Regions from separate parts of the Streptomyces sp. NBC_01689 genome, predicted to be linked through region 1. Evidence: riboswitches for the same ligand, from Rfam matches in the RefSeq annotation. Region 1 holds a riboswitch; each other region holds the start of a gene.
What was found. Region 1 has a riboswitch for cyclic di-AMP ahead of OG776_RS19060 (LysM peptidoglycan-binding domain-containing protein). Riboswitches for the same ligand answer to the same signal wherever they lie in the genome.

Region 1 (7,132 bases):
TCATCGCCACTGACCTGGACGGAACGCTGCTCCGCGGCGACGACACGGTCTCCGACCGGACCCGGGCCGCGCTGGCGAGCGCGGTGGAGGCGGGCGCCCGGCACCTGGTCGTGACGGGGCGTCCCGCGCCGCGGGTGCGTCCGCTCCTCGGTGAACTCGGCGGCGCGGCACTGGCGGTGTGCGGCCAGGGGGCACAGCTCTACGACGCGGTCGAGGACCGTCTGCTGTGGTCGGTGACACTGGACAGGGAACTCGCGGAGACGGCGCTGGGCAAGATCGAGGCGGAGGTCGGACTGCTCCACGCGGCGGTGGACCAGGACGGCGTGGACGGGCTGACCCTCATCGAGCCCGGCTATGTGATGCCGCACCCGACGCTTCCCGCGGTACGGGTCGGGCGCCGGGACGACCTGTGGGCGGAGCCGATCAGCAAGGTGCTGCTGCGCCACCCGTTGCTGTCCGACGACGAGTTGGCCGCGACGGCCAGGGGAGCGGTGGGTTCGCTGGCCACCGTCACCATGTCGGGTCCCGGCACGGTCGAACTCCAGCCATGCGGGGTGACCAAGGCGACGGGGCTGGCGCTGGCCGCCGCCCATCTCGGGCTGGCTCGCGAGACCACCATCGCCTTCGGGGACATGCCCAACGACATCCCCATGTTCGACTGGGCCGCCCATGGGGTCGCCATGGCCGGTGCCCATCCGGAGCTCAAGGCGGTGGCCGACGAGGTGACGCTGTCGAACGAGGAGGACGGGGTCGCGGTGGTGCTGGAGCGGCTGTTCCCGCTCTTCGCCCGGTAGCCCCGGCTCTCCGTCGTCGCCCGGTTCGCGGGGCGCCGGAAGTCCGTTCCGGCGCCCCGGTTCCGGGGCGTCCCGTCAGTAGGCGCCGTTGACGTTGTCGATCGAGCCGTACTTCGCCGCGGCGTAGTTGCAGGCGGCGGTGATGTTCGCGACCGGGTCGTAGGGGTCCATCGACGTGCCGGGCACGTGGTAGGCCTTGAACGTCGGGTCGATGACCTGGAGCAGGCCCTTGGAGGGGATTCCGGCCGCGGCGTTGGAGTCCCAGTTGTTGATCGCCTTCGGGTTCCCGGAGGACTCCCGCATGACGTTGCGGTAGATGCCGTTGTAGGTGCCCGGGATTCCGGACTTGGCCATGATGTCGAGCGACTGCTTGATCCAGCCGTCGAGATCGTTGGTGTACGTCTTGGCGGCCGCGGTCGTGACCGTCGTGGACTTCGCGGTCTTGGCGACCGCCGCGGTGGCGCTTGTCGACTTCGTGGCGTTCTGGACGGTTTTAGTCCCGATCGTCAGGGTGATTCCCGTGCGGAGTGCCGACGGGTCGGAACCGATGACCGCGGTGTTGGCCTCGTACAGCTTCTTCCAGCCGCCGGTGGAGGGGTACTTCTTCGCGATCTTGACCAGGGTGTCGCCCGCGACCACCTTGTAGGTGACGAGCTGGGCGTCGGAGGTGCCCGTGGCGGCCTGTGCGCAGGTGGCGCCCAGGAGCGGGAGGGCGAGTACCGCGGCGCCCGTGCCGGCGGCGAGGATGCCGCGGACGAGGGTGCTGCGGGACTTCGGGTGGCTGTGTCTACCTGCTGCGGCCATGACGAGTTCCTCTCCGGCGCCTGCGAGGTGAGCTGTCGGGTTCGGGCGGGAGCTGCCCGGCCGCACGGTGAGTGCGACTTCACCCCTAGCCGTTCCGGACTCCGGATCGGCGACTTACCTGGGTCCCCCGCTCCTGCCGTGCGTGTGTGGTCGGGTTCGGTCTCCGGTCGGCGGCAGGATTGGGCGGTCCGTCCGGAGTGACGTGAAGGTATGCGAGAGCACATGTCCGAAACAAGACTTGATGTCGCGGTGTAGATCGTTTTCACCAGGACATAAGGGCAGTTGATTTGCCCGATTAATCCGGAATTCTTCGCTCAACTTGGCTTATGCAAATGGGTAGTCGTTGAGCGGGAGGACGGTGTTGATGACCTTCGCGCGTGACTCAACTCACTCATTGCGCCAGGAATAAACCGGCAATGGCGGCAAGTCGGGCATATAAGGCGCGTGTAAGGCGTCGCTGTGAGGCTCGTCAGGGGCGGACGTACCGACCGTACGGTCCGGCCCGTGACGGGGGTGTCGTGGGGGAGCCGGCCGCCCTCGCTCCTGAAGTGGCGCCCACGGGAACGCCGTTCAGGGCGCCCGCGGTGATCCCTGTCGGGCCGGAGAACGAACTCCGTTCCGGGATAAGGCTGTTGTCCCAGGGTGTCGTGTCCGCCCAGATGACGGCGACGGGCGGGACGGGTTCCCGGTGGCCGGGAGGGAGGGCGGGCGTCCCTCGCCGGGATCCGTCAGGTCGGCCGGGGATTCACCGGCGCGTGCTCCGCTCCGCGGGGGCGCCGGTGTCGTCGTCGGACCGTCGGCCCGCCGTGCGCGGGATCCTCCGCTCCCAGGTCCGGTGGAAGACGACCTCGTCGCCGTCCTTGCAGACCAGCTCGCCGGAGGCGATGAAGTCGTCGTGTTCGCAGGTGACTTCGGAGCGGACCTCGACCCGTGCGTCCCAGACCCCGGGTGGCTCGGCCCGGTGCAGCCGGACCGACCAGGAGGAGCGGGCGCGGGCGGTCAGGGGGTCGGCCTCGCGCACGGAGTACGTCTCCAGCCCCTCCTCCGTGTGCGCGAGCCCGTCGGGGTGGACACGGGTGCCGTGGTGGTGGGGGACCGCTTCGAGGCACCACTCGTCCTTCGCCACGTCGTGCACGACCCTTTGTTCCGGGCGGGGTTCGTCGAGGGTCGGCGCGGAGACCACCCCGAGCGGGACGGAGTGCTGTGGCTCCGCGAAAGTGATCGTGGGGTCCGACTCCCTTGCCCGGACCGGGAGTTCGAGGGAACTGGCCGACGGGTCCAGGGTGAAGCCGGCCTCCGGTCCCGGCTCGGGCCAGATCCACGGCCAGTACGTGGAGGAGAGGGCGAGACGGATGCGGTGGCCGGGCGGGACGGCGTAGCCGATGGCGGCCAGGTCGAGACGGACGTCCTCCGTGGTGCCCGGTACCCGGCGGGTCACCTGATCGCGGCCGTTGCGCGGCGACATGATCAGGGCACCCCGAGTGACCAGGGTCGAGGAGCCGTCGGGGGCCACGTCGCACACCCGGGCGATCACCTGCCCCCGGGCCGCATGGAGGGTCAGGCGCAGGCGCACGCACGGGCTGCCCAGGATCCAGGTCTCGCCGGGCACCTCGAACTCGAAGCAGGCGGATCGCGCGTCCTCCTCCCGCTGGTCCGGCGGCAGGTCCGCGTCGCCCCCGGCGGGGCGGAAGCGGCCCGCGTCCACGCCGGTGTGCTGAGGGGAGCGCACGAGCACCGGCGCGCCCCGGAGCGGGTGGGTGACGGGGGTGACCAGGGGGGAGGGCCAGGCGGTGTCGCCCACCCACCGGCCGGACAGGACCGGGTAGGCCGTCGCCGGCGGGTGCGCGTCCATGACGTAGGAGCGCAGCAGGGGCTCCGACATCACCGATCCGGCACCGGTACCCGCCGGTGTCCTGGGGTTCGGGTCCGGGTTCGGGTTCGCGTCAGGGGCCGGGTCCGCGACCGGGTCCGGGGCGGGGTCCGGATTCACGCCCAGGTCTGAGACCGCGTCCGGCTCCGCGACCGCGACCGCGACCGCGACCGCGACCGCGTCCGGCTCCGCGACCGCGACCGCGCCTGCGTGCGCGTCCGGATCCGGGTCCCGGTCCGCCGGTGCGCTCGTGGCCGGGGCGGTCGGCCCGGGTGTGCCGGGCCGACCGAGCCAGTGGTCCCACCAGCGCAGCGTCTCCTGGAGGAAGCCGATCGCCGCGCCCGGCGACCGGTCCTGGTCAGGGTACTGGTGCGACCAGGGCCCGATCAGGCCGCGTACCCGGTCCGGCGGGAGGCCCTGGACCAGGCGCAGCACCGCGTCGCGGTGCGGGTCGTGCCAGCCGCCGACCGCCAGTACGGCCGCGCGGATCGCGGAGAGGTCGCCCGGGGTCCCGCCGCGGCCCTCGTCGCCCGCGCCGTCCTCGCCGTTCCCGTCGCCCCCGTGCACGCCTTGGGCCGGGTGCGGCGGCCTCGTACGGATGAACCGGTCCACCGCCTCCAGGCGGTCCGCCCACAGGCCGCGCCACATGGCCTCGCCGACGTACGCGGGGTCGGGTGGCCGGGCGGTGCGGGCGAGTGCCGCGGCCGCGCGGGCGTGCGCGCCGGCGGTGAGGAGGGAATGTCCCGCACGGCCGGGGCCGACGCCCGGACCGAAGCCGTCGTCGGCCGGGCAGACCGTGACGACCGCCTTCAGGGGTTCGGGCGCGCGGGCCGCGACCCGGAGGGAGATGTCACCTCCCCGGGAGATGCCGAACATGCCGACCCTGCCGTCGCACCAGGGCCGGGCGGCCAGCCAGTGGACCACTTCCACCCCGTCGGCGGGCTCGGTGGTCTCCGCGCCCGCGGGCACGCCCTCCGAGTTGCCGTGGCCACGGGCGTCCACCCGGACGGAGGCGTAGCCGTGGCCCGCGTACCAGGGGTGGCGCTGCGCGTCGCGCGGCGCCGTCGAGTCGCTGAGGCGGTCCGCGAGGTATTCGAGCAGTGCGGGGACGGGTTCCTCGGTGCACGGGCGCCACATGCGTGCGTACAGCCGGGTGCCGTCCGCCAGGGGGATCCAGAGGTCCTCGTGAGTCGTCTCGTAGGGGAAGGCTGTACGGATGTGCATGCTCGTCTCGGTGTCCTCGGTGTCCTCGGTGTCCTCGGTGTCCTCGGTGCCCTCGCGGGATTCGTCCCATATGGCTACATAAGTGCCGATGACGAACATACCGTTCGGGATCGGCCGCCGCCGGAACGTGGGACCGTCTGCGTCCCGGAGACATCGGAGGCCGGGCGGGAGGGAAGTCGGGAGGATGTCGGGAGGAAGTCGGCGGCGGGGACGGTGGGCGCTCGTGGTGATCGAAACGTGACCGGATACGCTGACTTGAGTGATGGCAGCGACACATCGACAAACCGTGTCATCGACCGAATGATCGACCGAGTTCGCCATGTGATCGTCAGCAGACAGGAGAACCTCTCGTGACCGTCGTCGGGCCGTTCGGGCTGAGCGTGCGGGACCAGGCTCTCGAAGCCGATGTCCAGGCCGGATTGGCGGCTGTCGAGGAGGGCTTGCTCGAAGTCACCAAGAGCGAGGTCCCCTTCATCACGGAAGCCGCGCAACACCTCCTGCGGGCGGGCGGGAAGCGGTTCCGCCCGCTGCTCGTGATGCTCGCGGCGCAGTTCGGCGACCCCTACGCGCCGGGTGTCGTGCCCTCGGCCGTGGTCGTCGAGCTGACTCATCTCGCCACGCTGTACCACGACGACGTGATGGACGAGGCCGACGCGCGGCGCGGGGTGCCCAGCGCGAACACCCGCTGGGGCAACTCGGTGGCCGTCCTCACCGGCGACTTCCTCTTCGCGCGCGCGTCGCACACGCTGGCCGACCTCGGGCCCGAGGCCGTCCGCGTCCAGGCCGAGGCGTTCGAACGGCTGGTCACCGGACAGATCCTCGAGACCGCGGGGCCGCGCGACGGGCGGGACCCGGTCGAGCACTACCTCGACGTGCTGAGCGGCAAGACCGGTTCGCTGGTCGCCGTGGCGTGCCGGTTCGGCGCGATGATGTCGGGCGCCGACGAGACGGTCGTGGACGTACTGACGCAGTACGGGGAGCGGCTGGGCGTCGCCTTCCAGCTCGCGGACGACGTGCTCGACATCGCGTCCGACTCGCACGAGTCGGGGAAGACGCCCGGGACGGATCTGCGCGAGGGCATTCCCACGCTGCCGGTGCTGCGGCTGCGCGAGCGGGCGGAGCGGCTCGGTCTCGCCGAGGACATCGCGCTGTGCGAGCTGCTGGACTCCGACCTCACCGACGACGACCGGCACGCCGAGGCGCTGGCCCGGCTGCGGGCGCACCCGGCGCTGGAACAGGCGCGCCGGGACACCGTGCGGTACGCGGAGGAGGCACGGGCCGCGGTGGCTCCGCTGCCGGAGTGCGACGCGAAGGCCGCCCTGGTGGAGCTCGTGGACGCGGTGGTGCACCGCGCGGGCTGACGCCTTCGCCGGTGCCGCGCGACGGTCCCGGCCGGTGCCGCGCGACGGTCCCGGCCGGTGTCCGCGACGGTGGACGCGAGGGTGCCTTCCATGGCGGACGGGCCCGGGATTGTGACGTGCGTCACATACTTGGGTCATGTCCAGAATCAGAATCGGTCCGCATCGGTGGCCGATGGCGGGAGGTCGCTGACCTATGGCCGAAGGTCGGAGGCCGACACGGGGACGCGGCCCCGCCGGTGCGGGAGAGCGCGGAATCGCGGGATGCGCGGGGCGGTGTGCTCGGCGACCCCTACGGGTCGCGGGAGACACCGCCTCTCCGTGTCATACCGAAGGAGTACGCCGAGTTGCGTCCGGGGTCTGACGCATCTCTCCGCCCGATTTGGTCATATGGAGAACACCACTCCTCACCGGTTCGGGTGAGAATGGCGGCTAGAGGTGTGGGGAAGCGCAGGATGGCAGGCCGCCGCCGACGACGGAGGTAAGGCACACATGGCACCGAACGAATCCGACAGGAACGCCGGAGCGGAAGGGCTGCGCGACGAGGCCGACGACACGCGCGCCGGCCGCCGCAGGGCCACGCGGTACGTCGTCCCGGTCGCGGTGGTGGGGGTGGCGGCGGCGACCATCGGGCTCGTCCCGGCGCTCGCCGACTCCGGTGACCCCAGCCTGCCGAAGATCACCGCGCAGCAGCTCGTCGAGAAGATCGCGGCGTCCGACGTCCAGCAGCTCTCCGGCACGGTCAAGATCACCGCCGACCTCGGACTGCCCGACCTGGGCGGCCTGGAGAACAGCCTGATGTCCGGCGCCGCCCGGGGTGACGGCGGCTCCTCCGCCGACCCGCAGTCCAAGCTCATGGAGCTGGCCTCCGGCACGCACACCCTGCGCGTCGCGGCCGACGGCCCGGACAAGGGCAAGGTCTCGCTGCTGGAGAACGCCGCCGAGTACAGCGTCATCCGCAACGGCAAGGACGTATGGGCGTACGACAGCAAGTCGAATGCGGTGTACCACTCGACGGCGGCCGCCTCCGGCGAGCGGCGGGGAGCGGCGCCCGAGGACGTCCCCGGCACGCCCAAGGAGCT
Region 2 (7,132 bases), 180 kb from region 1:
ACCGGGACCAAACCGCCGGTCGTCCTGCTGCACGGCTTCATCGACAACCGCTCGGTCTTCGTCCTCCTGCGCCGCAGTCTCGCCCAGCACGGCAGGCACCACGTCGAGTCGCTCAACTACTCGCCGCTGACGTACGACATCCGCACCGCGGCGGAGCTGCTGGGCCGGCACGTAGAGGACATCTGCGAGCGCACGGGGCGCGACCAGGTGGACATCGTCGGACACAGCCTCGGCGGACTGATCGCCCGGTACTACGTGCAGCGGCTCGGCGGCGATCTGCGGGTCCGCACCCTCGTCACGCTCGGCACACCGCACTCGGGCACCCGGGTCGTCCCGCTGATGAACGCGCACCCGATCGTCCGCCAGATGCGCCCGGACTCCGAAGTGATCGAGGAGCTGCGCGAGCCGGCCCCCGACTGCCGTACGCGCTTCGTGAGTTTCTGGAGCGACCTCGACCATCTGATGGACCCGCTGGAGACGGCCGCCATCGACCACCCCGACCTGCTCGCGCAGAGCGTCCAGGTGACCGGCATCGGGCACCTCGCCCTGCCGGTCCACCCCGCCGTCGCCACCGGGATACGCCAGGCGCTCGACAGCGAGGACACCGACGTCCGCGGCACCGGCGCGGAGACCGTGGCCGAGGCCGGGGGCCTCACCGTGGCGTGACGTCCGCCGGACAGCACCCTTCCGGGTCCCTCCGGCCGACGCGAAAAGGGACCCGGAAGGCCGCCGGACGCGGCCCGGACCGGGTCGGGACAGCCGTCGAAGAGGCTCCGGACAGGGCTCGGACAGGCGTGGGGCAGGGCTCGGACAGGCGCCGGACGGCGCCTCAATTTCGAACACTCATCGAACGCCAGGCCAAGCCCGTGCCCGCACTCCCCCGAAAGACAGCCGAATGCCCGTTTCCTGAGCGGAGGAAACCTGCGGAAGATTGTCGCGCCCGCGTACCGCCGGGTACAGTCGCCGCACTGCTCTGCCAGCCCCTGTTGTCGAGGCGAAAGAGAAGTTGGTGAACGACCGTCACCCGTCGGGGACCGTGACTCCCCCGGCTCCGGCTTCCGACGCCGCCGCGGCGCACTACGCCTCGTACGGCGGACAGGAAGTCCAGTACGGCGACTTCACCCCGTACGACGGCTACAACGGAACCGGCACCTACGCGACCGCGAGTTTCGCGACCGATCCCCTCTTCGGCGACATGTCGGGCGGCGACGGCACGGGTTCGTACGACGCGACGCAGTGGAACACCGGCGGTCATCAGATGCCGGCCTACGACCCGTACGCCGCGCAGCACCAGACCGCGTACGACACGGGCGGCTACGACACCACCGCCTGGGCGACCGGCTACCAGCAGGCGGCCGACATCCCCGCCCAGCATCCGGGCCCCGACACCTCGGGCCAGTGGGACGCGTCCGCCTGGCTCCAGGCCGAGCCGTCCGGCCAGACCCAGCAGTGGACCGCGACCACCCAGGAGACGGGTGCGTACGACGCCACGCAGTGGAACACCGCCGGCGAGCAGGACCCGTACGAGGCGTACGAGCGGTCCCGGCACGGCGAGTCGCCCGAGCACCAGCACGCGGACGTCTACGAGCAGCAGCTCGCGGCGGACCCCTACGAGTCGCACGCCCCCGCCGACCCGTACGAGCCCCAGACCTCCGCCGACCCGTACGACCAGCCGGGTGAACCCGAACCCTTCGATCAGCAGGCGACCGCCACCTTCGAGGAACTCCCGTACGAGCGGTCCGACGACGGGCACGACGGGTACGACTTCGAGGACGCCGATCCGGGGCACGAGACGCCCCTGCTCGACGACATGGAAGAGGTCGTTCCGGCCCCCCGTGCCGCGAACCGTCCGGCGTCCCGCTCCCGTCGCCGCTCCCCGGCCAAGCGTTCCGCGCTGCTCACCGTCGCCGTTCCCTCGGCCTGCGTGATGGGCGTCGCGGGGATCGCGGCCGCCTCCGTGGGCACCATGGGCGGGAACGACGCGAAGAACACGACGGCCAGCGCGCCCGACGCGACCGCGGTGAAGCCGTCCACCGCCAACAACAAGCTGGACACCCAGCTCCAGAGCCTGTCCGCGGGTGCCGACGACTTCGCCGACCGCGCCAGCCGGACCCAGGAACGCATCGACCTCAAGGCCCAGCAGGCCGCCGAGCAGCAGAAGGCGGCGGCCGAGGCGGCCCGCAAGGAGCGGCTGCGGCCCAAGTTCGTCCTGCCGGTCACGCAGAAAGGACTCAGCGCCTACTTCGGCCAGGCCGGCGTCAACTGGATGTCCGTGCACACGGGCATCGACTTCCCCGTGTCGTACGGCACGACGGTGATGGCCGCGACGGACGGGACCCTACGGACGCAGTGGAACAGCGCGTACGGGAACATGGCGATCCTCACCGCGAAGGACGGCACGGAGACCTGGTACTGCCACCTCTCCAGCTACAAGGTGCCGTCGGGCACCGTGGTGAAGGCCGGCGACCAGATCGCGTTCTCCGGGAACTCGGGCAACTCGACCGGGCCGCATCTGCACTTCGAGGTCAGGCCCGCGGGCGGTGCGGCGATCGACCCCCTGCCGTGGCTGCGCAGCCACGGTCTCGACCCGACGTGAGCGCGGGCGGCACCCGCTCGTCGTGACGCGCTCGTCCCACTCCACTTACGCAGCTTGAACCGCGGGGACCGGCGGGCTTCCTGGCCGGACGGGCTCCACCCGGCCGGACGGGCGCTCCGGGACCGGACGGTCCTCCGCGGAGTCCCGCCCGGTCACCGGGTTCAGCGGGTCAGAGCTTCTCCACCGGCGCGTACCGCAGCAGCAGCCGCTTCGGCTTGGGCTCTCCGAAGTCGACCGTGGCCTCCGCGTTCGCGCCCGTGCCCTTCACGCCGACCACCGTGCCCAGCCCGAACTGGTCGTGGGTGACCCGGTCGCCCACCGCGAGCGAGACGACGGGCTTCTCGGAGGCCCCACGGCGCGTCGCGAAACCGGAGGCCCCGGACGCCGCGGACCGCGAGCGCGAGGACGACAGCGAGGCCGCGACACCGGAGACGGGCCCCGAGGGCACCGGAGCGGTCGCGCCCGTGCGCTTCCACTCCAGATGCGCGTCCGGGATCTCCTCCAGGAAGCGGGACGGCGGGTTGTACGAGGGCTGGCCCCACGCGCTGCGCATGGACGAACGGGTGAGGTAGAGCCGCTCCCGCGCGCGCGTGATGCCGACGTACGCGAGCCGCCGCTCCTCCTCCAGCTCCTTGACCTGTCCCAGCGCACGCATGTGCGGGAAGACGCCGTCCTCCATGCCGGTCAGGAACACGACCGGGAACTCCAGGCCCTTGGCGGTGTGCAAGGTCATCAGGGTGATGACGCCGTTGCCGTCGTCCTCGTCCGGGATCTGGTCGGAGTCGGCGACGAGCGCGACCCGCTCCAGGAACTCGGAGAGCCCGCCCGCCGTACCGGCACCACCGGCCGCACCGGCGTCACCGGCGCCGTCCTCGCCCGCACCCGCACCCGACTCCTGCTCGAACTCCAGCGCCACGGCCGCGAGTTCCTGGAGGTTCTCGATCCGGGTCTCGTCCTGTGGGTCGGTCGAGGCCTGGAGCTCCGCGAGATAGCCGGTGCGCTCCAGGACCGCCTCCAGGACCGTGGCCGGGCCGGCGCCGGACTCGACGATCGTGCGGAGGTCCTCCATGAGCGTGTTGAAGCGCTTCACGGCGTTCGTCGAGCGCGCCGCCATGCCGTACGCCTCGTCGACACGGCGCAGAGCCTGCGGGAAGCTGATCCGCTCCCGCTGCGCGAGGGCGTCGATCATCGCCTCGGCGCGGTCGCCGATCCCGCGCTTGGGGACGTTCAGGATCCGGCGCAGCGGGACGGAGTCCTCGGGGTTGGACAGGACACGCAGGTAGGCCAGGACGTCCCGGACCTCCTTGCGCTCGTAGAAGCGGACACCGCCGACGACCTTGTAGGGCAAGCCGACGCGGATGAAGATCTCCTCGAAGACACGGGACTGGGCGTTCGTCCGGTAGAAGACCGCGACGTCGCCCGCCTTCGCCTCGCCCGCGTCGGTGAGACGGTCTATCTCGTCGGCGACGAACTGCGCCTCGTCGTGCTCGGTGTCGGCGACGTAGCCCGTGATGTTCGACCCCGCGCCCGCGTTGGTCCACAGGTTCTTGGGGCGGCGCGACTCGTTGCGCTCGATGACCGCGTTGGCCGCGCTGAGGATCGTCTGGGTGGAGCGGTAGTTCTGCTCCAGGAGGATGGTCGTCGCGTCCGGGTAGTCCTCCTCGAACTGGAGGATGTTGCGGATGGTCGCGCCGCGGAAGGCGTAGATCGACTGGTCGGCGTCACCCACCACGCACAGCTCGGCGGGTCCGAGATCGCCCTCGGCCGGCGGCACGTCCGCGGGGCGGTCTCCGCTCGCCGGCCCCACGAGTTCCCTGACCAGGGCGTACTGCGCGTGGTTCGTGTCCTGGTACTCGTCGACCAGGACATGGCGGAAGCGGCGGCGGTAGTGCTCGGCGACGTCCGGGAAGGCGCGGAGCAGGTTGACCGTCGTCATGATCAGGTCGTCGAAGTCGAGGGCGTTGGCCTCGCGCAGCCGCGACTGGTACATCGCGTAGGCCTGGGCGAGGGTCTTCTCGAAACCGTCCGCGGCCTGGCCGGCGAAGTCCTCCTCGTCGATCAGCTCGTTCTTCAGGTTGGAGATCTTCGCGCTGAACGACTTCGGCGGGAAACGCTTCGGGTCGAGGTCCAGGTCCCGGCAGACCAGGGCCATCAGGCGCTTGCTGTCGGCGGCGTCGTAGATCGAGAAGGAGGACGTGAAGCCGAGCCGCTTCGACTCGCGGCGCAGGATGCGCACGCACGCGCTGTGGAAGGTCATCACCCACATGGCGTTGGCGCGCGGGCCCACGAGCTGCTCGACGCGCTCCTTCATCTCGCCCGCGGCCTTGTTCGTGAAGGTGATCGCGAGGATCTGGCCGGGGTGGACATGGCGCTCGCCCAGCAGGTGGGCGATCCGGTGCGTCAGCACCCGGGTCTTGCCGGAACCGGCGCCGGCCACGATGAGCAGCGGGGAGCCGGAGTGCACCACGGCCGCGCGCTGGTTCTCGTTCAGTCCGTCCAGCAGGGCCGCCGGGTCGACGGCGGGCCGGTGGGCGCCGTCGCGGTAGTACGCGTCGCGGTCCGGGGGCACGTCGAAGCGGCCGCCGAACAGGTCGTCCGGAAGCGGCTCCGCCGCCTCGTCCTCGGGCGGCGGCGGGGGCTCTTCCTCATGGGCCCCGGAAGGCTTGAGGTCCGCCAGGAAGCTGTCATCAAAGAGGCTGCTCATCGCTCTCCGAGTCTAGGCGGCCCCACCGACAACCCGCCGCCACCCCGGAAACCGGGCCGAAATTCCCGGCCGGAGCCGGGGCGGGTGCGGGGCGAGTGCGGGGCGGACACCGGAGCGGATACCGGGTGCGTACGGCGGCCTGCCGGGACCGGCGCGCGCCCGCCCTCACCTTCCGGCGCCGCCCCGCTACGTTCGGCCACCCCGGACGACCCTCACGGCCGAGGTCACGAAAATGTATCGGGCATATCGCACATCAACCTTCACAGAGCACTTACGGGTTGGCTAGCGTGCGGGACAGGCCGCTCGACAGCCACCGGCGAACGTCGCCGGGCCGGGCGGCCTCCGCCGAGTCCGGCGCGCCCGTGCGGCGACCGGAGCCGGGGACCCGACCGACTCTGGGGTGAATCGGTCCGGCCGCCGCCGCGGCACGGACCGTAGGGCAAACCTTCCGGAACCACCCGCCCGAACCCGACAGCTAACCCGGTAGGCGGATGACGGAAGGAGTCGCCTCTCTTGGCGTCGCACCGCAAGTGGAGTCCTCCGGGCGCACGCAGGCCGGGCATACGGACCCCGGCCATCGCCACGGCCGCGCTGGCCTCCGTGGCCCTGCTGTCACAGACGGCCCACGCCGCGCCCCCGGCCGAGCCGCGGCCCACCCTCGAAGAGGTCGGGAAGAAGGTCGACGACCTCTACCACCAGGCCGAGACGGCCACCGAGAAGTACAACGCGACCAGGGAGAAGACCGCCCAGCAGCGCAAGCGCGTCGACACCCTCCTCGACGACGTGGCCCGGCGCACCGAGAAGCTCAACACCGCGCGCGAGGAGCTGGGTTCGTTCGCCGCGGCGCAGTACCGCACCGGGGCCTCCGCGCCCGGCAGCGCGAGCCTGCTGCTGGCCGACAACCCGCAGGACTACTTCGACCAGACCCAGTTGATGAACCGTCTGACCAGCCGCCAGAAGGCGGCCGTCGACGACTACGTCACCGAGCAGGCCGCCACCTCGAAGAAGCGCGCGGAGGCCTCCCGGAGCCTGCGGACGCTCACCACCTCGCAGGACGCGCTCAAGACCGCCAAGGCCGACGTGCAGGGCAAGCTCGCCACGGCGCGGGACCTGCTGTCGAGACTGACCGCCGACGAGAAGGCGCGGCTCGCCGCGCTCGCGAAGAAGAAGCAGGAGGCGGCCGACCGCGAGGCGGCGAAGCTGGCGGCCGAGCGGGCCGCCGCGGAGAAGAAGGCCGCGGAGACGGACGGACGGACGGGCACCTCGTCCGGGACGGCGGGCACCTCGTCCGGCACCACGGGGACCTCGGGGACCCCGGCCACCGACTCCTCGTACGCCGCCAAGGCCGGCAAGGCCGTCGCCTTCGCCCGCGCCCAGATCGGCAAGCCGTACGTGTGGGGCGCGACCGGGCCCGGCTCGTACGACTGTTCCGGTCTCACCCAGGCCGTATGGAAGGCCGCCGGTGTCACCCTCCCGCGTACCACCTACGACCAGGTGAACGCGGGCACCACCGTCCCGCTCTCCGCGATCGAGCCCGGGGACCTCGTCTTCTTCTACGGCGACATCAGCCACGTGGGCCTCTACGTCGGCAACGGGATGATGATCCACGCCCCCAAGCCGGGTGCGTACGTCCGCGAGGAGTCGATCTTCTACGGCGGTGAGTCGATCATCCACAGCGTGGTGCGCCCGGCCTGATCGCCCGCGCGGGACACGCGCGCCCGCGTATCCGTTCGCCCGACCGCGTATTCGTGGCGTACGCGCGCGCCCCACGGGCAAGCGGCCCCGAGATCCCTAGCATCGGGGCCATGCCAGCCACCTCGCCGCCCCGCAGC
Region 3 (7,132 bases), 1.3 Mb from region 1:
CCGGGGCCGATGCGGTCGTACCGGACGGTGGCGATGAACTCGCCGCCGATGGTCGCCGCGAGGCCCACCCTGTCCACGAAGTCGTGGTGCGTGAAGCGGCGGACGTCCTTGGCGGACAGTCGCGGGTAGGGCGCGAAGAACCGGTAGTACTTCGACTCGTCCGAGACCTGCTCGTAGAAACTGACCAGGCGCTCGGCGTCGTCGACGGTGATGGGCCTGACGCGGGCCGTTCCCCCGTCGCGCAGCACCACGTCGGCCTCCCAGTGGGAGGGGTACTCGTGCCGGTCCGACGAGGTCTGCATGGGCCCCAGAGTACGGCTCGCGTCCGACAGCGGCGCGAGGCAGGCTAGGGGCAGCGGATTCGGATCCAGGCCGGGGTCCGAAGCCGGGTCCGGGACGGGTGGGACACCCGCTCCGGGCGCGCTTCACTCTATGGAACACTGGTCTAGACAACCCTGAACCCCTGAAGGGCAGCATCACATGGCTGAGCGCCGCGTCAACGTCGGCTGGGCCGAGGGCCTCCACGCCCGTCCCGCCTCCATCTTCGTCCGGGCGGCCACGGCCTCCGGCATCCCCGTGACGATCGCCAAGGCGGACGGCAACCCCGTCAACGCGGCTTCCATGCTCGCGGTCCTGGGCCTGGGCGCCCAGGGCGGCGAGGAGATCGTCCTGGCCTCGGAGGCCGAGGGAGCGGACGCCGCTCTCGACCGGCTGGCCAAGCTGGTCGCCGAGGGTCTCGAGGAACTCCCCGAGACCGTCTGAGGCACCCCACCCGGGATTCCTCCTCCGTGCGGCGGAAAAGACCTCCACACCGGAGGAAAACACCCCGCACACTGAGCGAAGGGCCCGCCCGAAATCAATGGGCGGGCCCTTCGCTTTTCCGTATTCCGGGCAGCAGAAATAATCTCCCGCGAATTACCTCTCTTTGTATACGGCCCCCGTGTTAATGACGCAGGCCCGTCATGTTTACGGGATGTTGCGAAGTCCTCACACGGTCCGGGCGCTCTCCCCCGCCGGGGAACCTGAGCCGGTGCGCGGCCGTGGCGCGCTCGGTGTGCAGCACCGTGACGGCCCGGGCCCGTTCGCCGTCGCCGCGCGCCACCGCGTCCACGATGCCGCCGTGCTCGGCCCAGGACTCCACCGGGTCGGCGGGCGCCTCGACCGTGTACATCCAGGCGATCTTGTGCCGCAGCTGGGCCAGCGTGGAGGTGAGCGCGGGGCTCCCGGAGGCCTGTGCGAGCGTCTCGTGGAACCAGCCGCCCAGGGAGCGCAGATCCTCGCTGTTGCCCTTCCTGGAGCGCTCCTGGCCCAGCCTGACCAGGCCACGCAGCACCTTGAGGTGGGCCTCGGTGCGCCGCTGGGCGGCCCGGAAGGCGCCCAGCGGCTCCAGCAGCATGCGCATCTCCAGCAGGTCCGCGGCCTCCTGCTCGGTGGGCTCCGCCACACACGCGCCCGCGTGCCGGCGGGTGACGACGAACCCCTCGGCCTCCAGGGTGCGCAGCGCCTCGCGCACCGGGACGCGCGAGACGCCGTAGCGGCGCGCGAGCAGTTCCTCGGTGAGCCGGCCGCCGCGCTCGTAGACACCCGCGACGATGTCGTCGCGGATCGCCGTGCATACCGAGTGCGCGGGAATGCGCATGACCGGACCTCCGCCTTAATCCCCGCGAAACGCGGTCGATCGACGCTCTTTCGGCGACTCTATTGCAGCGGACCGGAATTTCCGACGGCGGGCCGGAATCATGGATATTTTTTGGACAGACAGCAGTTCGAAACGCCGAAGCCCCGGCTCGGGCGAGCCGGGGCTTCGGACGTACGGACACCGGACGTGTGAACGTACGGACGCCTCGCGCCGGTGGTACGGACAGCGGGGGCATGCCGGACGCACGGACGCCGGGCGTCGGCCGTACGGGCGCGACGGGTCAGACGTTCACGCCGTGCGAGCGGAGGTAGGCGACCGGGTCGATGTCGGAGCCGTACTCCGCCGTGGTGCGCGCCTCGAAGTGGAGGTGCGGGCCGGTGGTGTTCCCGGTGGCACCGGAGAGGCCCAGCCGGCCGCCGGGCGTGACGGTCTGGCCGACGGAGACCTCGATGGACGACAGGTGGCCGTACATCGTGTACGTGCCGTCGTGCATCCGCAGGACGATCTGGTTGCCGTAGGCGCCGCCCCAGCCCGCCGTGACCACCGTGCCCGCGCCGACCGCGTGAACCGGGGTGCCGGACGCGGCGTGGAAGTCGACACCGGTGTGACTGCCGGAGGACCAGAGGCTGCCGCCGGCCTTGTAGCCCGTGGAGACGTACGAGCCGGGGATCGGCAGGACGAAGGTGTTGAGACGCTTGCGCTCGGCGGCGCGGGCGGCGCGCTCCTTGGCCTCGCGCTCCTTCTTCGCCTCCTCGACGGCCCGCTTGCGCGCGGCCTGTTCGGCCTTCCGGCGGGCCGCGGCCTCGTCGGCGGCCCGCTGCTGCGCGGCGGCCTGCGCGTCGATCTGGACGGCGACGGTGTCGCCCATGGTGACGGCCTGGGTCAGCCCGGTCTGCTCGACGGAGCTGTCCGCGGCCAGGGCCGGAGCGGCCAGGGTGCCGATGACACCGGTGGTGGTGAGCGCCGCGACGCCGACGGCGTTCGAGGTGGTGCGCTTCACGCGGCTCGGCCGACGGTGTTTCCCGGGGCCACAGGTGAACGCCATGTAGGGGCTCGGTCCTTTCCTTCCCTCTCGCCTACCGGGTTAGCTGACGGGTTCGGAGCAGGAAGGTCTCCTACGGAAGTCCTCACGGGGAGGAGGCCCGATTCACCCCAGGGACTGCGTACGGGTCCCCGGCTCCCCTGGCTCGCGCCGTACGGGGACTCGGCGATGACTGTCCGGTGCCGCGGACGCGGCGCACTGCCTGACGAACAGCCGGACCGACGCTAAGGGGGCCGTCTTTCGATCGACAAACGGAACACGGTTTTTGTAGTGCATGCCACAGGGCGTAAAGGCAACCTCCCTGCCAATACGGACAAATGGAGGGTGTTGTCGGGGCAAAAGGGGGCCCGGGTGACTCTTCGGTCACCCGGGCCCCTGGAGTCGCGTCGTCCGCCGCGCCTCGTGCCGCGCCGCTACTCAGCGGCCACGACGGTCACTTCACCGATGCCGAGGTCCTTGACGGGCTCCTCGATCTGCGCGGCGTCGCCCACCAGGACGGTGACCAGACGGTCCACCGGGAAGGCGTTCACCGCGGCCGCGGTGGCCTCCACCGTGCCGGTCGCGGCGAGCTGCTGATACAGCGTCGCCTGGTAGTCGTCGGGCAGGTACTGCTCGACCTGGTCGGCGAGCGTGCCCGCGACGGCCGCGGCGGTCTCGAACTTGAGAGGCGCCACACCCACGAGGTTCTGCACGGCGACGTCCCGTTCGGCGTCCGTCAGACCGTCCGCGGCGAGGGTGCGCAGCACCTTCCAGAGGTCGTCCAGCGCCGGCCCGGTGTTCGGGGTGTCCACGGAACCGCTGATGGCGAGCATCGCGATGCCCGTGCCGTCCGGGGCGGAACGCATCACCTGGCCGAACGCCCGCACCCCGTAGGTGTAGCCCTTCTCCTCGCGCAGCACCCGGTCCAGCCGCGAGGTGAGGGTGCCGCCGAGGCAGTACGTGCCGAGCACCTGGGCCGGCCACACCCGGTCGTGCCGGTCCGAGCCGACCCGGCCGATCAGCAACTGCGTCTGGACCGCGCCGGGGCGGTCCACGATGACCACCCGTCCGGTGTCGTCGGCGGTGACCGGCGGCACCGGGCGCGGTTCGCCGGTGGAACCGGTCCAGGCGCCGAGCGTCTCGGCGAGCAGCCCGTCGAGGTCCACGCCGGTGAGGTCGCCGACGATGACGGCGGTGGACGTCGCCGGCCGCACGTGCCGGTCGTAGAAGGCGCGGACACCCGCCGCGTCGATCTTCTGGACGGTCTCCTCCGTGCCCTGCCGGGGACGGGACATCCGCGAGCCGGCCGGGAACAGCTCCCTGGAGAGCTCCTTGGCCGCGCGGCGGGCCGGGTTGGCGCTCTCGTGCGGGATCTCGTCGAGCCGGTTGCGCACCAGCCGCTCGATCTCGCTCTCGGCGAACGCCGGTGCCCGCAGGGCGTCGGCGAGCAGACCGAGTGCCTTGGGGAGCCGCGAGACGGGCACTTCGAGGGAGAGGCGGACACCGGGGTGGTCCGCGTGCGCGTCGAGGGTGGCGCCGCACCGCTCCAGCTCGGCGGCGAACTCCTCGGCGGAGAGCTTGTCGGTGCCCTCCGAGAACGCGCGCGCCATGATCGTGGCGATCCCGTCGAGACCGGCGGGCTCGGCGTCCAGGGGCGCGGCGAGCAGCACCTCGACGGCGACGACCTGCTGGCCGGGGCGGTCGCAGTGCAGCAGCGTCAGGCCGTTGTCCAGCGTGCCGCGCTCGGGAGCGGGGAAGGCCCAGGGCTTGGGCCGGCCGGCCTGGGGCTGCGGGTGGAAGTCCATGGTGGCGAGCTCGGTCACTTCGCCGCCTCCTCGTCGGTCTCGTCAGCGGCGTCGGTGGCTTCGTCTGCTTCGGCGGCGAGCGGTTCGTAGACGAGCACCGCGCGGTTGTCGGGGCGCAGGCGGGCCTTGGCGACCTCCTGGACCTCCTCGGCGGTGACGTCGAGGATGCGTCCGACGGCCGTCAGGGCGAGCAGCGGATCGCCGAACAGGACCGCGTACCGGCACAGTTCGTCGGCGCGGCCCGCGACCGTGCCGAGCCGGTCCAGCCACTCGCGCTCCAACTGGGCCTGGGCGCGCTCCATCTCCTCGGCCGTGGGGCCCTCCTCGGCGAACCGGGCGAGCTCCTCGTCCACGGCGGCCTCGATGACCGGGACCTCGACGTCGCCCGAGGTCTTCACGTCCAGCCAGCCCAGGGAGGGCGCCCCGGCGAGCCGCAGCAGGCCGAACCCGGCCGCGACGGCGGTGCGGTCGCGGCGTACGAGCCGGTTGTAGAGCCGGGACGACTCGCCGCCGCCGAGGACGGTCAGGGCGAGGTCGGCCGCGTCGGACGCGCGCGTGCCGTCCTCGGGGAGCCGGTAGGCGGCCATCAGGGCGCGCGCCGGGACCTCTTCCTCGACGACCTCGCGCAGCTGCTCACCGATGGTCTCGGGCAGCGAACCGTCACGCGGGGCGGGCTTTCCGTCGTGCCCCGGGATGGAGCCGAAGTACTTCTCGATCCAGGCGAGCGTCTGCTCGGGGTCGATGTCCCCGACGACCGAGAGCACCGCGTTGTTGGGCGCGTAGTAGGTGCGGAAGAAGGCGCGGGCGTCCTCCAGGGTCGCCGCGTCCAGGTCCGCCATCGATCCGATCGGGGTGTGGTGGTACGGGTGGCCCTCGGGGTACGCGAGCGCGGTCAGCTTCTCGAAGGCGGTGCCGTAGGGCACGTTGTCGTAGCGCTGCCTGCGCTCGTTCTTGACGACGTCCCGCTGGTTCTCCATGGACTCGTCGTCGAGCGCGGCGAGCAGCGAGCCCATCCGGTCCGCCTCCAGCCAGAGGGCGAGCTCCAGCTGGTGGGCCGGCATCGTCTCGAAGTAGTTGGTGCGCTCGAAGCTGGTGGTCCCGTTCAGGGAGCCGCCGGCGCCCTGCACCAGCTCGAAGTGGCCGTTGCCCTTCACCTGACCCGATCCCTGGAACATCAGGTGCTCGAAGAGGTGAGCGAGTCCGGTACGGCCCTTGACCTCGTGGCGCGAGCCGACGTCGTACCAGAGGCACACCGCCGCGACCGGGGTCAGGTGGTCCTCGGAGAGCACCACGCGCAGGCCGTTGGCCAGGCGGTGCTCGGTCGCTGTCAGGCCGCCGGAGCCTGTCTCAGCTGTGGCCGTGTGACCCATGGGCATGTACGTCCCTTCGATCGCGGAAACTGCAGAATTCCTGTCGGTCCTGCCACTGTATGCAAGCGTGCCGACGGGTGGCGAAGTTCCCGCGCCCCGTACGCCGAGAGCGAGACTCACCTGCGGCGCGGGGCCGTGCTCCCGCGCCCCGGGAGCGGGCGGAAAGGGCCCCCGCGAGGCCCCTACGGACGGGTCGCGGTCCGCGTTGTCAGCGGGGCGGTCCACAATGGTGCGCGTCAGATCCCGTTCATGCCCCGGCAGAGACTGTGAAGGAGCCGCAGCAGCGATGGCCCGCCGCAGCACGAAGACCCCGCCGCCCGACGACTCGTACGAGGAGAAGATCCTCGACATCGACGTCGTGGACGAGATGCAGGGCTCCTTCCTCGAATACGCGTACTCGGTCATCTACTCGCGAGCCCTGCCGGACGCCCGTGACGGCCTCAAGCCCGTGCATCGGCGCATCGTCTACCAGATGAACGAGATGGGGTTGCGCCCGGACCGCGGCTATGTGAAGTGCGCGCGTGTCGTCGGCGAGGTGATGGGCAAGCTCCACCCGCACGGCGACGCGTCGATCTACGACGCCCTGGTGCGGCTGGCCCAGCCGTTCTCCATGCGCCTGCCGCTGGTCGACGGCCACGGCAACTTCGGCTCACTCGGCAACGACGACCCGCCGGCCGCCATGCGGTACACCGAGTGCCGGATGGCCGACGCCACGTCGCTGATGACCGAGTCCATCGACGAGGACACGGTCGATTTCGCGCCGAACTACGACGGCCAGGAGCAGGAGCCCGGCGTCCTGCCCGCGGCGTACCCGAACCTCCTGGTCAACGGCTCGTCGGGAATCGCCGTCGGCATGGCGACCAACATGCCGCCGCACAACCTCGGCGAGGTCGTCGCGGCCGCCCGGCACCTCATCCGCTACCCGGGTGCCGACCTCGAGACGCTGATGAAGCACGTCCCGGGCCCGGACCTGCCCACCGGCGGCCGGATCGTCGGCCTCTCCGGGATCAGGGACGCCTACGAGTCGGGCCGCGGCACCTTCAAGATCCGCGCCACGGTGTCGGTGGAGGACGTGACGGCGCGCCGCAAGGGTCTCGTCGTCACCGAACTGCCCTTCACCGTCGGTCCGGAGAAGGTGATCGCCAAGATCAAGGACCTGGTCGGCTCCAAGAAGCTGCAGGGCATCGCCGACGTGAAGGACCTCACCGACCGCGCCCACGGCCTCCGCCTGGTCATCGAGATCAAGAACGGCTTCGTGCCGGAGGCGGTCCTGGAGCAGCTCTACAAGCTGACGCCG
Region 4 (7,132 bases), 1.3 Mb from region 1:
AGTGCAGCCGTTCCCGGATCCGCTGCTCGGCGTACGCGTCGTCCTGCCAGCGCGCCTTCAGGTCACGCAGCTGTTCCACACGGGCGCGGGCCTGTTCCTGCTGCCGCTGCAGCTCGGCGATCTCGGCGCGCTGGGACACGTACTGCCTTATCGGGTACGCGAGGGCCACGATCAGGGAGCAGACCACGAGCGCCAGCAGCGCGGCCCGGCCGGTCAGCCGCGAGCGCCGGGCCTGACGCCTGGTCTGGGAGCGGTAGACCCGGGCCGCCGTCTGCTCGCCGAGCAGCCGCAGCCGGGTCGCGGTGGAGAACCGGTCCCGGTCCTTCACGGCCATGTCCCGCCTCCCCTTCACACGTGCGTACGTCCCCGCACACGGTACGGGACCGGGTACGGGGACGTACGTGCGACTGGCTAAGCCTTAACCCTGCCGGGGTCAGCCCTTGAAGCGCGGGAAGGCGGAGCGGCCCGCGTACACCGCGGCGTCGTCGAGGATCTCCTCGATGCGCAGCAGCTGGTTGTACTTGGCGACGCGGTCCGAGCGGGCCGGGGCGCCGGTCTTGATCTGGCCGCAGTTCACCGCGACCGCGAGGTCGGCGATGGTGACGTCCTCGGTCTCACCGGAGCGGTGGGACATCATGCACTTGAAGCCGTTGCGCTGGGCCATCTCGACGGCGTCCAGGGTCTCGGTCAGCGAGCCGATCTGGTTCACCTTGACGAGCAGGGCGTTCGCGGAGCCCTCCTCGATGCCGCGGGCGAGGCGCTCGGGGTTGGTGACGAAGAGGTCGTCGCCGACGATCTGGACCTTGTCGCCCAGCTTCTGGGTGATGACGTTCCAGCCGGCCCAGTCGTCCTCGTACAGCGGGTCCTCGATGGAGACGAGCGGGTACGCGGAGACGAGCTCCTCGTAGTACTCCGTCATCTCGGCGGCCGAGCGGGACTTGCCCTCGAACTCGTACTTGCCGTCCTTGTAGAACTCGGACGCGGCGACGTCGAGCGCGAGCGCGATCTGCTCACCGGGGACGTATCCGGCCTGCTTGATGGCCTCGAGGATGAGGTCGAGCGCGGCGCGGTTCGACTCCAGGTTCGGGGCGAAGCCGCCCTCGTCGCCCAGGCCGGTGGACAGACCCTTGGACTTCAGGACGGACTTGAGGGTGTGGTACACCTCGGCGCCCCAGCGCAGGGCTTCGGAGAAGGACTCCGCGCCGATCGGGGCGATCATGAACTCCTGGATGTCCACGTTCGAGTCGGCGTGCGAGCCGCCGTTCAGGATGTTCATCATCGGAACGGGCAGCAGGTGCGCGTTCGGGCCGCCCAGGTAGCGGAAGAGCGGGAGGTCGGACGCCTCGGAGGCGGCGTGCGCGACGGCCAGCGAGACGCCGAGGATGGCGTTGGCGCCCAGCGAGCCCTTGTTGTCGGTGGCGTCCAGGTCGAACATGGCCTGGTCGATCAGGCGCTGCTCGGTGGCGTCGTAGCCGACGAGCTCCGGACCGATCTGCTCGATGACGGCGAGGACGGCCTTCTCGACACCCTTGCCCTGGTAACGGTTGGGGTCACCGTCACGGAGCTCGATGGCCTCGAAGGCACCCGTGGAGGCGCCGGAGGGGACGGCGGCACGACCCGTGCTGCCGTCGTCGAGGCCGACCTCGACCTCGACCGTGGGGTTGCCTCGGGAGTCCAGGATTTCCCGGGCTACGACGACGTCGATGGACGGCACGAGCATCTCCTTCTGGGATGTGACGCGGGTACGCGGGCCGGCGGGGGCCCGCACTGCACGGGGCCGCGTTCGGCTCCGCGGGATGAGCCTAACCGGCCCGGAGCGATCGGCCAGCCGCTCGACCACCCCTTGAGCAGAACTGAGGGTAAATATTGTTCCCCTTCGAAACAAAAAGCCCCGCCCCGGTGCGTACGGGGGAAGACGCACCGGGGCGGGGAGCCCGTGGGGACGGGGGCGGACCCTCATCGGGTCTCGGGCACGGAGACCCTGGGACAGGGGCCGGCCTGCTCAGCCGAGGTGGAGCTGCTGACCCGGGTAGATGAAGTCCGCGTCGTCGATGATGTCCTTGTTCAGCTTGAACAGGTGCTGCCAGCCGCCCTTGACCTTCTTCTTCTCGGCGATCGAGCTGAGGGTGTCGCCCTTGACGACCTTGTACTCGCCGTCGCCCTTCTTGACCTTCTTGCCGGTCGGGGTGGTGACGGTCTTCTTGGCCGCCGGACGCTCGGACGAGCGGGAGGCGGCGGTGTCCGACGAGTGGGTGGAGGCGGACGGCTCGGCCGGGGCGGCGGGCTTGGCCGGGGCGGCCGCGCCACCGGTGTACGCGGCGCCGGACAGGCCCGTGCCACAGGTCGGCCAGGCACCCTTGCCCTGCGCGGCGAGGACCTTCTCGCCGATGGTGATCTGCTGGGACTTCGAGGCCTTGTCGGCGGTCGAGGCGTAGGCGGTGCCGCCGTACGCGGCCCAGGTGGAGGCGGAGAACTGCAGACCGCCGTAGTAGCCGTTGCCGGTGTTGATCGACCAGTTGCCGCCGGACTCGCACTGGGCGACGGCGTCCCACTCGGACGCGGTGGCGGCGGAGGCGTTGCCGGCCGCCATCAGCGGAGCGGCGATGGCCACGCCGGTGACACCGGCGAGCGTGGCGACACGGGTGGCCTTGGACGGACGGCGGTGCTTGCCCTTGCTGGAAAACAGCATCGAGTGATCCCCTCACCGACGCCTGCGAGGTGAGCTGTCGGGTTCGGGCGGGTGAGTGCCCGGCCGCGCGCTCTCGGCGCACGTCTTCACCCCAAGCCGCTCCCGGTCAACTACCGGGTGCGGCGCTTACCTTGGGTCCCCCGCTCCTGCCTACGGCGCTTGACGCGTCGACTGTTCCCGTACGGCCGCTGGCAGGATTCGGCGTTGCGACCGTCGGGGCCCGCTGTGGCGAGCGGTGATGACCGTAAGCAGTCGATCGGCGGAATTTCAAAGACGATCAGGGCCTTTGAGATCCATCTCTCACTTGCGCCAAACCGGACATTAACCGGCGAACCGTGACGTGAACTCCCGCTACTTTTCGCCCGATTCAGCATCAACTGCAAGGCTCTGACCGGGGAGGATGAGGTCCGGGTCGGCGCCGACCGTCTCCTTGTTCCCGGCATAGAGGCCGGCCCATCCGCCGTCGAGGCCAAGGGTGTCGGCGATGGCCGAGAGGCTGTCTCCGTCGCGGACGACGTACGAGCCGTCGACGACGGCGCGGGAGGCGCCGGAGTCGCGCGAGGCGTGCCGGGCGGCAAAGTCGTCGCCGCGGGTGTCGGCCGCGTCGTCGCCGGAGTCCTCGGCGGCACTGCCGCCGCGGTGGCGCCCGGCACCGGCGGTGGCCCCCTCGGTCGCCGCCGAAGCGTCGCCGTCGCGGCCCGAGTTGCCCGATTCGCCTTGCTTCGTCGGCTCCGTGCCCACGCCGTCCGTCTCGTGCCCGCTGCCGGGCTCTTCGGTCGAGGACGTGTCCGATTCCGTTCTGTTCCCGGTCTTGCCGGATGAATCGGATGAGGACGAGTCGGAACGGGGCGAACCGGACGGGGTGACACCGATTCCCAGCGAGTCCGCCGGCGAGCCGGACCCGTCGGAGGAACTGGATGATTCGGAGGAATCGGAGGAATCGGAGGAACTCGACGAGTCTCCGGCCACTCCCGTGTCGACCGCGACCTCTCCCGAGCCCTTGCTGAGCCCGGAGAGCGGGCCGCAGGTCGGCCAGGCGGCGAGACCCTGGTCGGCCAGGACCTTCTCGGCGACGGCTATCTGCTGTGAGCGGCTGGCCTCGTCGGCGGTCGGCGCGTACCTGCTCCCGCCGTACCGCTGCCAGTTCTCCTGGCTCAACTGCAGCCCGCCGTAGTACCCGTTGTCGCTGTCGGCGCTCCACTGGCCGCCGCTCTCGCACTCGGCGACCCGGTCCCACGTCGTGCCGTCGGCCGCGTTCGCACTGGCGGCGCCGAGCAGCGGGATGGCGATGGCAGATCCGGTCACCCCTGCGGCGACGATGAGGGCCGGAGCCTGACGGGGGCGACGATGGCGGCCGTTCCCGGAGAGCATGCGAGAGCCTTTCACGTGACAGCGGGTGACTACGCGGCTGGTGAGCCTCGTTGAGGGGTGAACGTAGTCGCACTCGATCACTTGTCACAAGCAGATGCAGCGCAGATCACGTGAAGATCACAGAGTTGAGGGCGCGTCACCTTTTCGTGGCCGGACCCTCATAATCCGCCACCACCGCTGCGGCCCACCCGAGCCCCGCCCCCCGGCCGGCCCCTGGACACCGTACGAGTGCCGCATGACTACCGACCAGGTGTGAACTCCACCGGTAGTGTCCGCAATCCACGCATAATGAGTCCGCCGCGCCATCGCAAATCAGCCGAATCGCCTGCGAGTCGGAGATCCGGCAGCCGGGTGAGGAGCGTGGCCAGCGCGGTCTGCCCCTCCAGCCGGGCGAGCGGCGCGCCGAGGCAGTAGTGGATGCCGTGGCCGTAGCCGAGGTGTTGGTTGTCACGGCGCGAGAGGTCGAGCGTGTCGGGCTCGGCGAACCGGGCGGGGTCACGGTCCGCAGCCGCGAGGACGACGAGCACGGGGTCGCCGGGCGCGATGTCCTGTCCGCCGACACGGACCGCCTCGGTCGCGAACCGCCACGTGGCCAGCTCCACCGGGCCGTCGTAGCGCAGGAGTTCTTCGACGCCCGTCTCCAGCAGAGACCTCTCCCCGGCGGCGAGGGAGGCCTGCAGCCGCTCCCGCTGACCGGGGTGGGTGAGCAGTGCGTAGGTGCCGTTGCCGATCAGGTTCACCGTGGTCTCGAACCCGGCGAAGAGCAGGATGAAGGCCATGGCGGCGGCCTCGTTCTCGGTGAGGTGCTCGCCGTGGTCGGAGGCGCGGATGAGGCCGGAGATGAGGTCCTCGCCGGGCGCGGGCACCTCGGGCAGGGCGGCACGCTTCTTGTGGATGAGCTCGCCCAGATACCCGCGCATCTTCTTGACGGACCGCCCGACCCCGCCCCGCGGCCCGCCGCCGTGCCGGATCATCATCCCCGCCCAGTCCCGGAAGTCGTCCTGGTCCTCGCGGGGTACGCCGAGCAGCTCGCAGATGGCGTAGATGGGGAGCGGGAACGCGAACTCGTGGATCAGGTCGGCCGATCCCCGCTCCTGGAACCGGTCGATGAGCTGGTCGGTGAGCTCCTGCACACGCGGCGCGAACTCGGCGACCCGCCGCGGGGTGAACGCCTTGCTGACGAGCCGTCGCAGCCGGGTGTGGTCCGGCGGGTCGATGTTGAGCAGATGGGTCATCAGCTCGGCCTTGCGCTCGCCCGGGATGCCCGTCCTGCCCTTCGCGTGGGCGGGCTCGTCGTGGTGGGCCGGGTTCTTGCTGAGCCGTCCGTCCGCGAGCGCCTGCTTCGCGTCCGCGTACCGGGTGACCAGCCAGGCCTCCACCCCGCTGGGCAGTCGCGTCCGGTGCACGGGGGCGTGCTCCCGCAGCCAGGCGTACGCCGGGTAGGGGTCGGTGGCGAACTCCCAGGTGAAGAGTTCGGGGGCGGGGCTGAGCGGCGGGGGCTGGTCGGTCACTCCCCGACGTTATCCGGCGGCCGTACGCCCCGCGCCCGCAGGGCGTACGGGCCCGGACGGCGCCCCGGCGCGGCCTGCGTGCGGGCTTCACCCCGGACTGTCCGTAAATCACCTGCCGTTTGACTCCGCGGCTCGACGACTCTCTACATTCGCGCCGTGGACCCCGAGATACTCAGATCCAGCTTCGCGGTCGTCGAGAGACGGGCCGAGTTCGCGGTCAAGTACTTCTACTCGCATCTCTTCCGGTGCAGCCCGCAGGTGCGCGGGCTCTTCCCGCTGGACCACCCGGGGGACATGGAGCGGCAGCGGGACCGGTTGTTCGCGGCGCTGACGTACGTACTGGAACGGCTGGAGGACCCGGCGCTGCCCGGGTATCTGAGGGACCTGGGGCGCGACCACCGGAAGTACCTGGTCGAGCCGGAGCACTACGCGGCCGTGGGGGCGAGTCTCGTCGCGGCGTTCGCCGTCGTCGCGGGGTCGGCGTGGAACGCGGAGGCGGAGAAGGCCTGGGGCGAGGCCTACGGGGCGATCGCGAACGTCATGCTGCAGGGCGCGTGGGAGGCGCAGCACGCGGGTGAACCGCCCTGGTGGGACGCCGAGGTCGTGTCCCGGACGCGGCACGGCGAGGACCTCGTCGTCCTGACCCTGCGACCGCACGAGCGGCTGCGCTACCTCCCGGGCCAGTACGTCAGCGTCAACGTCCCCGGTCTGCCGGGCATCTGGCGGCCGTACTCCGTCGGCAACGCGCCGCGCGCCGACCTCAGCCTCGACCTGCACGTCAGCCGGGTGGAGGACGGGGTGCTCTCCACCGCTCTCGTGCGGCAGACCCGGGAGGGCGACGTCCTGCGGCTCGGCGCGGCGGGCGGCGGGCTGACCCTGCGGACACCGGTGGAACGGCCGCTGACCTTCATCGCGGCCGGCACCGGGTGGGCCCCGGTCAAGGCGCTGCTGCAGCGGCTCGACGCCGCGCGCGAGGCACGTCTCTTCCTCGTCGCCCGTGACACCTCGTACCTGTACGACCGGTCGGCCGTGGAGCGTCTGCAGGCGAGGCTGCCCCGGCTGGCCGTCACCTTCATCACCCCGGCGCCCGGCCGCCCGAGGACTCAGGCGACCGAGCGGCTGCTGACCGCGCTGGGCAACCGGGCGGGCTGGGCCCGGCACGACGTCTATCTGACCGGTCCGCCCCAGTTCGTCGAGGAGGTCGGTGCGGCTCTTCCCGGCCTGGGCACCCCGTCCGACCGGCTCTTCCGCGACCTGCTGCCGCCCGCCGCGGAGGGACGCGGCCGCCCGCTGGGGGCTGCGGAGTGGCTGCTCGAACGGCCCCGGCCGAACTGGCACAACCCGGCGGGTCGCGCACCGGACGCGTGATCCCGGAGCGGGCCCGCCCGGCGTGAACCCGGAGCGGGCGGGGCCGCGCGGCGCGTGGGTCCGGAGGCTGTCGCGTCCGGTGTCAGCCGTCGAGCGCCGGGGAGCCCTCCCGTGCGCGGATCGCGTCCCGGTAGGCCCGCGCCGCCGCCCGCAGTGCCGCCTCCGGGTCCACGCCCTCGGCCTCGGCCCGCGC

Region 2: it holds a riboswitch for cyclic di-AMP, as region 1 does, so the genes downstream of both, OG776_RS18205 (C40 family peptidase) here and OG776_RS19060 (LysM peptidoglycan-binding domain-containing protein) in region 1, are expected to answer to the same signal.
Region 3: it holds a riboswitch for cyclic di-AMP, as region 1 does, so the genes downstream of both, OG776_RS13405 (M23 family metallopeptidase) here and OG776_RS19060 (LysM peptidoglycan-binding domain-containing protein) in region 1, are expected to answer to the same signal.
Region 4: it holds a riboswitch for cyclic di-AMP, as region 1 does, so the genes downstream of both, OG776_RS24745 (transglycosylase family protein) here and OG776_RS19060 (LysM peptidoglycan-binding domain-containing protein) in region 1, are expected to answer to the same signal.

Annotation. Positions count from the first base shown of each region.
Region 1 covers NZ_CP109592.1:4,483,098-4,490,229, reverse strand. Annotated here, with positions in the region: gene OG776_RS19065 (HAD family hydrolase) at 1-794, shown strand, start outside; gene OG776_RS19060 (LysM peptidoglycan-binding domain-containing protein) at 870-1,598, opposite strand; cyclic di-AMP (ydaO/yuaA leader) riboswitch at 1,603-1,761, opposite strand; gene OG776_RS19055 (CocE/NonD family hydrolase) at 2,344-4,692, opposite strand; gene OG776_RS19050 (polyprenyl synthetase family protein) at 5,043-6,053, shown strand; gene OG776_RS19045 (LolA family protein) at 6,543-7,132, shown strand, end outside.
Region 2 covers NZ_CP109592.1:4,307,591-4,314,722, forward strand. Annotated here, with positions in the region: gene OG776_RS18190 (esterase/lipase family protein) at 1-666, shown strand, start outside; gene OG776_RS18195 (peptidoglycan DD-metalloendopeptidase family protein) at 1,010-2,596, shown strand; gene pcrA (DNA helicase PcrA) at 2,766-5,300, opposite strand; cyclic di-AMP (ydaO/yuaA leader) riboswitch at 5,634-5,805, shown strand; gene OG776_RS18205 (C40 family peptidase) at 5,814-6,995, shown strand; gene OG776_RS18210 (tellurite resistance/C4-dicarboxylate transporter family protein) at 7,106-7,132, shown strand, end outside.
Region 3 covers NZ_CP109592.1:3,188,592-3,195,723, forward strand. Annotated here, with positions in the region: gene OG776_RS13390 (bifunctional acetate--CoA ligase family protein/GNAT family N-acetyltransferase) at 1-302, opposite strand, end outside; gene OG776_RS13395 (HPr family phosphocarrier protein) at 481-762, shown strand; gene OG776_RS13400 (GntR family transcriptional regulator) at 944-1,639, opposite strand; gene OG776_RS13405 (M23 family metallopeptidase) at 1,920-2,684, opposite strand; cyclic di-AMP (ydaO/yuaA leader) riboswitch at 2,698-2,859, opposite strand; gene OG776_RS13410 (M16 family metallopeptidase) at 3,095-4,483, opposite strand; gene OG776_RS13415 (M16 family metallopeptidase) at 4,480-5,841, opposite strand; gene OG776_RS13420 (DNA gyrase/topoisomerase IV subunit A) at 6,122-7,132, shown strand, end outside.
Region 4 covers NZ_CP109592.1:5,796,455-5,803,586, reverse strand. Annotated here, with positions in the region: gene OG776_RS24755 (FtsB family cell division protein) at 1-334, opposite strand, end outside; gene eno (phosphopyruvate hydratase) at 434-1,720, opposite strand; gene OG776_RS24745 (transglycosylase family protein) at 2,003-2,689, opposite strand; cyclic di-AMP (ydaO/yuaA leader) riboswitch at 2,694-2,857, opposite strand; gene OG776_RS24740 (transglycosylase family protein) at 3,041-4,060, opposite strand; gene OG776_RS24735 (cytochrome P450 family protein) at 4,300-5,571, opposite strand; gene OG776_RS24730 (globin domain-containing protein) at 5,728-6,939, shown strand; gene OG776_RS24725 (nucleoside triphosphate pyrophosphohydrolase) at 7,022-7,132, opposite strand, start outside.